2 regions of the Planococcus rifietoensis genome follow, and region 1 is predicted to be linked to the other one. Evidence: riboswitches for the same ligand, from Rfam matches in the RefSeq annotation. Region 1 holds a riboswitch; the other holds the start of a gene.
The links. Region 1 has a riboswitch for cyclic di-GMP ahead of flgB (flagellar basal body rod protein FlgB). Riboswitches for the same ligand answer to the same signal wherever they lie in the genome.
Positions count from the first base shown of each region.

Region 1 (4,214 bases):
AACAAGATCACAGCCACTCCGGCAAGTACGTACCAAAGAAGTGGAACGCCTGTCCAGAATGTCGTGACCGGCTCTTCTTCGGCCAGTTCCGGACGCCCTTGGAATTCTGTCGCAAAAATTGAAATGCGGTCATCGAGTTCTGCCGGCGTCGGCTGGAACTCGTTCATGCTGAGCGATGCGCTGACCGTATTCCCGAGTAAATTACGGATATCGGTCATGTTCTGCTCGGTCAAACTTGCCGGATTGTCCGGCACCGGCGGCTCGACGCCGACATTGATCGTAATATCGTCGATGACATAAGGGCTCATCTCGATCTGCCGGCTAATGCGGTTGACTTCGCGATTGATGCGTTCTTCGGTCCGTTCGGATTCACTCGTTCCGGTGCCGTCTGCTGCGGGGTAATTGGCAATATCCGTTTCCCCGGTTCCGGCATCATCTGCCAGCGCCGCCCCTTCACTTGCATAAGTTTCGACGATCCGCTCGACGCTGATGTCGATGCCTTCGCCCGTTTCGAGATCAACCGGCTCCACCAATTGCTCTTCGCGTTTTTCTTTCGTGAAATCGATGTTTGCCATAACGGAAACAACGACTTTGTCCTGCCCGAGCAATAGCCCGAGCATCTGCTGCAATTCACGTTGAATATCTTGTTCGATGCCTTGCTGGATTTCTCGGTTTTGCTGATAGACCGTCAAATTGGTGTCCGGAGCGCCTGTATCTTGCAATTCAAATACTTGTCCGTTCTGATCCATAATGACGATTTGTTCCATCGGTAAATTCGGCACCGACTTGCTGACCAAATGGTATAAACCGTTGATTTGTTTTTGGTCCAAATTCAAAGTGCCGTCGCCTTGGATGACGATCGATGCGGTCGACACTTGTTCTTCATCGGTCAGCCAGACATTTTCTTTCGGCAAGGTAATCATGACGTTGGCATCAGTCACGCCAGCGATTTGTTTCACCAAATACGCAAGTTCGTTTTGCATCGCGTCACGTTCCACGACATCAAAATGGCGGTCGGTCATCCCAAGCCCCATGTTTTCACTGAATATGCCGTACGTGACATTGCCGTTTTTCGGCAAGCCCTCTGCCGCTAGGCTCACTTTCAAGCTGGCGACTTGCTCGTCCGGGACGGAGATGGTCGAGCCGTCCGTCGACACTTCGACTGGAATTCCTTGGGTTTCGATCGCTGCCTTGATTTCGCCTGCTTCCGCAGGATCCAAATTGGAGTACAAAGGCGACATATTCGTTTGGCTATTGAAGAAAACAAAAAGCCCTAGGGCAAGTAATGTGATGAAAAAGGACGCGGCCATCAGCCATTTGGTCGCTTTCGATAAACTGCCCCAGGAGTCTTTTGTTTTGGTTTTATAGGTTTCGAACTTCTCTTTCATTGAACGCACACCTTAATTTCTTTCATACTTGCATTCTCATCACTTCTTGGTACGCTTCCACCACTTTATTGCGCACTTGCATTGTCATTTGAAGCGATAGGCTCGCTTTTTGCGAAGCGATCATCACTTCATGGACGTCTTTCACTTCGCCCGTCAACAATTGATCCGTCTTTTTATCGGATACATTTTGCGCCGCGCTGACTTCTTTCAATGCATTCTTGAAGACATCGCCGAACCCTGTCGCTTGCGGCTCCGGCTGCATTTTTTCCAGGAATTGATTTTGCAGAAACGGTGTTTGCAACTGTGCAATTTTCTCCATGCTGCCCCTCCTAAACTAAACTTCGTTATTTTCCGATTTCCAATGCTTTCATAAACATGCTTTTCGAGGCATTCATCGCAGTGACATTCGCTTCATAGGAACGCGTCGCCGACATCAAATCGACCATTTCCTTGATCGGGTCCACATTCGACGTGCGCACATATCCTTCAGCATCTGCGTCCGGATGTTCCGGATCGTAAGTGACCGGAAACGGTGTAGCGTCTTCACGGATGGCACTTGCTTTTACGCCTGCCCCGGCTCCTTTATTTTCCATGGCGGCCGTTAATTGCTTAGCGAATGGCGAAGCGCCGGCGGTCGATAATTCCACAGTCTTGCGGCGGTAAGGTACCCATTCCCCGTTGACCAACTCTGCACGGTTCGTATTGGCGTTGGCGATATTCGAAGACACAACATCCATTCGCAAACGGTTGGCGGTTAGACCAGATGCGCTAATATTCAGACCATTAAATAAAGACATAAGCGTTATCTCCCTCCATTGATGACTGAACTCAAGCTGGAAAACTTGCCGTTGACGCGCTCTGTCACGGCGTTATACCATAACTGGTTTTTCGCCAGTTCTGCCATTTCAACATCCATATCGACATTATTGCCGTTCGGTGTCATTTTCGTGTTGTGGTTGACCGTTACTGGCGTTGCCCCCGCCCCACTTTGGAATTCCAGGTGGCGTGCATCGGTGCGGTAGCTCTTCATCTGCGAGGCGCTTGCCTGTTCCATCGCCTGTTGAAAATTCACTTGCTTACTTTTGTAATTTGCTGTATCGACATTGGCGATATTGCCTGCATGAACACGCTGTTTCAATGTCGAAGTCGACAATGCCTGCTCCATTTTTTGAATGCTTGATGGAAAGATGTTCATCTTTTTTCTCCCCTCGTCCCCAAATTTGCCCAAATAAAAAACCCACTTTGAAAAAGGCGGATTTGAGTCAAATCTACCATCTTTCGGTAACCCGGCGATCCTGTGTCTTAGACAGTTAGACCCGTGGCTTTGCGTCCTTAACTTTCGTATAAGTTTGCTATTTTCGTCATGATATGGGTATATTTTTCTTTAAACTCGTCTTTTAGAATCATTTTGAGTCGTTACTACCTCGGTATAGTATCATGCTTTTTTTATTTTGGCTATTTTATTTTATAAAAAAATTCTACTATTTTTTCCATTTAATCTACGGTTTTCTGTTAAAATGAAGACACCACAAAGAATACATAGTCCAAAAGACTATTAAGAGGAAGGTGACTAGGTAATATGTTTCGAGGATTATACACAGCTACCTCAGGAATGATGTCTCAAAATAGGAATCAACAAATATTGACAAATAATCTATCAAATTCCAATACCCCGGGATTCAAGACAGATGAAGCGGCTATTCGCTCGTTTCCACAGCAATTGATCAAAGCGCAAAATGCCAATCAGCCTGCGCCGATTGGCCGACTTTCCACTGGCGTTTACGTTCAAGAAGCGATTCCTTCATTCCTGCAAGGGCCGATACGCGAAACGGGGAATGCGACCGATTTCGCCTTAGTCAACGATAATTTGCCGCTAGATGCCGAAACCGGGGAACGCGGCACGTTATTGTTTGCGGTTGAAACAGAACAAGGCGACATCCGCTATACGCGTAACGGGCAATTCACGGTCGATGCGGAAGGATTCCTTGCGACCAGCTTCGGCCAGCGGGTGCTCGGCGACAACCTCCAGCCGATTCAAGTCGGCGATGGCGGATTTTCTGTCCAAACGAACGGCGAACTCACGCGTTCGGATGGCGTAGATGCCGGAAGTATCTGGATTGGCGCTGCGGACGAGCCGGAACAATTGATCAAGCAAGGGCACAATTTGCTTGCCTGGGCAGGAGACGATGCGGATGCACCGGCACTTGCTGAAGATGCCGAACGATTCGTCAAGCAAGGTTTTGTCGAACAATCGAATGTCGATTTGACCCGCACGATGACCGACATGATGACCGCTTACCGCGGATTCGAATCCAACCAAAAAGTGATCCAGGCCTATGACCGCAGCATGGAAAAAGCGGTTAATGAAATCGGCCGGGTCTGATAAGGAGCCAATCATATGAACATCCAAATGAATGCGGCAAGCAGCTCAATGCGCGAACTTCAGAAAAAAATTGATATGATCGCCAATAATGTCGCCAACGTCAATACGACAGGCTATAAAAAACAAGAAGCCAATTTTGCGGACGCCTTGCTTCACAGCGTGAATAAGCAAGCCGGTCCTGCCAACGAAATTGGAAGAAGCACACCGGACGGGCTGCGCATCGGCGGTGGGATGTTATTGTCTGATGGCATCACCCGCCATTCGCTTGGGCAGATGCAGGAAACAGGTCGCGAACTGGACTTTGCGATTGATTCGCCGAACAGCTATTTCCGCGTCTCGAACGAAGATGGCATTTCTTACACTAGAAATGGATCATTCCAAACCGAGCCAATTGCGGGCAGCGACCGTTTGGCGCTTGTCACCGCTTCCGGCGATTCGGTCTT
Region 1 covers NZ_CP013659.2:3,403,537-3,407,750, reverse strand. The annotation lists gene fliF (flagellar basal-body MS-ring/collar protein FliF) at 1-1,388, opposite strand, end outside; gene fliE (flagellar hook-basal body complex protein FliE) at 1,411-1,707, opposite strand; gene flgC (flagellar basal body rod protein FlgC) at 1,733-2,185, opposite strand; gene flgB (flagellar basal body rod protein FlgB) at 2,191-2,583, opposite strand; cyclic di-GMP riboswitch class I at 2,666-2,752, opposite strand; gene AUC31_RS16975 (flagellar hook-basal body protein) at 2,968-3,771, shown strand; gene AUC31_RS16970 (flagellar hook-basal body protein) at 3,787-4,214, shown strand, end outside.

Region 2 (4,214 bases), 470 kb from region 1:
AACACCATCTGCGGATGCAATGTGTAAAATAATTCCGTACCTTTTTGGCCATCCAAAGCGATGACGACAGGAATGCCTTTAGGCTCCAATGTCTCTTTAAGCTTCGCGGCGAATTCAGCATCGGAATCGATGACCAATACGAGGGCTTCTTCACTCGAGGCTTCGATTTCCGGTGTCTCCAACTCGGTCTCTTGTTGGCTTGCAGACTCATCAGCTGCAAAATAGTTTCGGAATGAAGACATGAATCCTTCGAGCGAATCGACAGCAAGCAACTCGGTACTGTGTTCCGAGAAAACGTCCAGTTCGCGTGCGCAAAACTCGGACAGTTCCATCATGCCAATCGTTCCGGCAGTGCCTTTCATCGTATGCAAAAACCGGTAGACTTCGCGTTCTGGGATCGTGCCTTGGCCAGCCCATTTCGAGAAATCCCGTTCCATTCGTGTGGCAAGTAAAGCTTTATAATCTGTTTGGGCCAATTTCTTTCACCGTCCTTAAAAGAATGTCCCGAACTTGATGTGGGACGATATGCGGAGTTTTGGTTTCATAAATGAGGTTTCGTAATATGTCATTTGAATAGTTAAATAGATAATATTTTCCACTTATAGAATAACATCAATCGGCTTCCGAGTAAGTGATTTATCCTTTGAAACATGACTTTCCAATGACGTTTTCAAAGTTCTTTGCAAAAAAGAGTGCCAGAAATGAAAAAAATAAAAAGACACTTCCAAAAATCATGAGAAGTGTCTGATCTTTTCATGGCTTGAGCGTCATCCAACTGCCAACATGGTGGATAGCAATTCCTTCATAGGCAGGGTACGCCGAGTAATGGGCGGCTACTTCAGCCAACTGCAAATTCATGAACGCTTCGCCTTCTTCAGCAAACGTAATGATGCTGCCTTCATCGGTGACGCCTGTTTCTACGCCCACGACTACATGTTTGCCATATTTTTCGGCCATGGCGATTTCGTTTTTGACGATTTCGATGATCATAGGCGCGGAATCCCGGTAAGCCATCAGTGTTACCCCGTCTGTATTGGCGATCACCCATTCGGCCAAGACTCCGCTGCCGAATGTATTTTTATAAGGAATCTCGTCGAACCAAAAAGGCATATCGGCTTCAAGCGGCAAGTTCAACTGCGCAGAGCTCACTGCGGCTCTTTGAAGAAGAGATTGATACGACTTCACGGTAGCAGCACGCTTCGAATTCCATCCGCTGTATAAATAAGGCTCCACATCCAAATGGATGCCATCAAAATCTGCCTGCTCTGTCGATCCGCTTTGGTAATTGCCAAGCCAGTTCATCAACATGTTCTGGTTCGTATAGCCTTTTGGCGCAACCCAGGCCGGTGCTCCGTCGAGTGCAAATACAGCTATGCCGCGTGCATGCGCTTGTGTGACAAAGCTGCGGTACGTGTTTTTGGGAATGTCGCGGTCGATTTGGACATAGACTTTATTGATGTTTTTATTTTCTAGAAAAGCCAGCACCGCGCCTTCATCTTCCACAAACATCCACGGATTCCATAGCCAAGTGGCACGTGTATCAGGCGCATCGCCGCTTGCCTGTGCGTTTCCTGCATGGCTGAACGCCAGCATAAGAGACATCGCGAACATTAACATCGCCGCTTTCTTCAACATATTCTGTTCCTCCATTCTGTCAGCCGAGGCCCACAGAATGGGTACCTGGCAACCTGACGACCGTGCACTGATTAAGCAGTGGGTAGGCTCATGGCTTTGCGTCCTTCCTTTTCAGGTAAGTTTGCCTTTTTCAGTTTTTTTCTTATTATAATTCCAGTATGTTGCATTAAAATAGTAACTATGTACCTATTAAAGCTTTTACGTGACACTTATTGAGAAATTTGAAACAAAAGAAAGTCGCAATCAGGAAAACGGCTATTAGGGGCAGTGTGATCATTAAGATGCCTTTTCGTGTTTGCTAAGAATCGTTTCCGTGTTGTTCATGAAAATATTGAGCCCATTTGCTGACCAGAAGGTGAGTCATAGCAATAAAACCAAAAAGCCCCAATGAAATAAAAAGCTGTGTCACGTCCTATTCTATCCTATCCTTTCTTGATTTCGTGATTTTTAAAAAGAAGATTGCATGAGAAAGAGCGCGGACAAACCGAACAATGCTGCAAGGGACATAAAAAGGATGCACCCAGCAATCCGCCTCTTCCTGGCATCGTCGGCATATTTTTCTTGTATATAAGCGGCCCATTTCCAAACTAGAATATGGGTTATCACGATAAAACCAAGAATGAGCAAGCTGATAAGAGATTGTGTCATAACAAGTCCTTTCCACTAAAAGTTATTTCCTGTTATTCTTCCTTACCCGTAAATGGGGGAATCACGCTGAACTTTTAGGAATGAAAAGTTTCTGGTTCACACATATAGTAATAAAAATAAAAAGTGTTTCCAGTTATAAAACGAGTTATTTTTCTGAATTATCGGGTAACTAAGGATATATTATTTTTTATAGTTCTATTTTATTAGAAAATACCCTTTTTTGTATAATCTTATTAGAATAATTAGATTCTTTTTTATTCAATTTTTTTACATTTAATTTATAACTAGTCGAATCGACAAAAATATTTTCCCCATACTGTGTCTTTCCCCTCATCACACACTCTTCGTCTCACAATCTATTATCCAGAATTTAGCGCCTCAAATCGAATGCATGATTTCAACTGACATAGCCATGGGTTTAGGAATCCAAAATAGCTCCAAAACAAAAAATGCAGTCCTGTAGAGCGCAGGTGCGTTTTTGCATGTATAAATCGCAAGCAAAAATTCATTACTGTTTCCGGCAAAGTAGCAGCCCGTCTAATGCAGCAAGCTTTTAAAAATTGAATAGCGGCATCTTGAACAGGAGGGACAACCATGTCGACAGAACGCTTAGTCGCGGAATTCAAGGCGCTTGTCCGCATTGACTCGGAATCGTTCGCGGAAGGCGCATTTCAAAAACACTTGATGCAAAGATTCAAGGATCTTGGCCTGCACATTTGGGAAGACGATACGATGGCGCAGACGGGGCTTGGTGCCAATAACTTCATTGCCCGACTCGACGGGGAGGCTTCCATCGAACCGTTGTTTTTCTCTTCCCATATCGATACGGTTTCTCCCGGAAAAGGGATCCAGCCGATCGAAGAAAATGGACGCGTCGTATCGGATCAGACGACCATTTTGGCAGCCGATGACAAGGCCGGCATTGCGATCATGCTTGAGCTGATCAAGCGTTTGAAAGAACAAAATATCCAGCATGGCCCGCTCGAATTCATTCTGACGCCTGGTGAAGAAGTCGGCTTGCTTGGCGCGAAAGCCGCGGACATGGATCAATTGCAAGCGAAGTACGGATATGTGCTGGATAATGGCGGCCCGGTCGGAGGCATCATCACCGCAAGCCCGACGATGCAGCGCCTCAATATCCGTGTGACGGGCAAGGCGGCGCACGCTGGGTTGGAGCCGGAAAAAGGAATTTCCGCCATCGAAGTGGCGTCACAAGCAATTGTGCGGATGAAACTTGGGCGCATTGACGAAGAGACCACGGCCAATATCGGCCAGATCCACGGCGGGACTGCGATGAACATTGTCATGGACCATTTGGAGCTGGTTGCGGAAGTGCGTTCTTTAAATCATCAGAAATGCCTGGATCAAGTGGAAGCGATGCGAAAAGCGCTCGAAGAGGAAGTGGAGCGCTCCGGGGCGCAGCTCGACTTTCTGGCGACTCAATTGATCACGGGTTATCAATTTGATTCAGCGCATCCACTGCTCGCCCATGCCAAGCGCAGCCTAGAGCTTTTAGGGCGCGAAGCGCGTTTTGAACGGAGTGGCGGCGGGACCGATGCCAATGTCTTCAATGAAAAAGGGAAGACCGTAGTCAATGTGTCCATTGGCTATGAAAACATCCATACAGTCGAAGAATATATCCCGATTGACGAATTTGAGGGTGCGGTAGAATTTGCGCTGCAATTAGTGAAGGGGATGCCCGATTTCCATGTTGAATCAGGCGAATAGAATGGAAGAAACGAATGTCAGCAATGCTCCGTTCAACTTCTGCGTCCATCCATGGGCTTTCAATGATTTACCCGCAGTGTAAAAGGGAGGAATCAGCATGACACCGATCATTGCCTTTACCCTTATCATGCTCATTTGGACAGTCAGTGATTACATCTCCAAGAAAACGAAAGCCTTATTATCGTCGCTGTTCGTTGCCTCGA
Region 2 covers NZ_CP013659.2:2,935,598-2,939,811, reverse strand. The annotation lists gene AUC31_RS14610 (diguanylate cyclase) at 1-476, opposite strand, end outside; gene AUC31_RS14605 (amidase) at 754-1,635, opposite strand; cyclic di-GMP riboswitch class I at 1,680-1,771, opposite strand; gene AUC31_RS14595 (M20/M25/M40 family metallo-hydrolase) at 2,878-4,011, shown strand; gene AUC31_RS14590 (hypothetical protein) at 4,109-4,214, shown strand, end outside.
Region 2: linked by a shared signal. The riboswitch ahead of AUC31_RS14605 (amidase) and the one ahead of flgB (flagellar basal body rod protein FlgB) in region 1 are both predicted to bind cyclic di-GMP.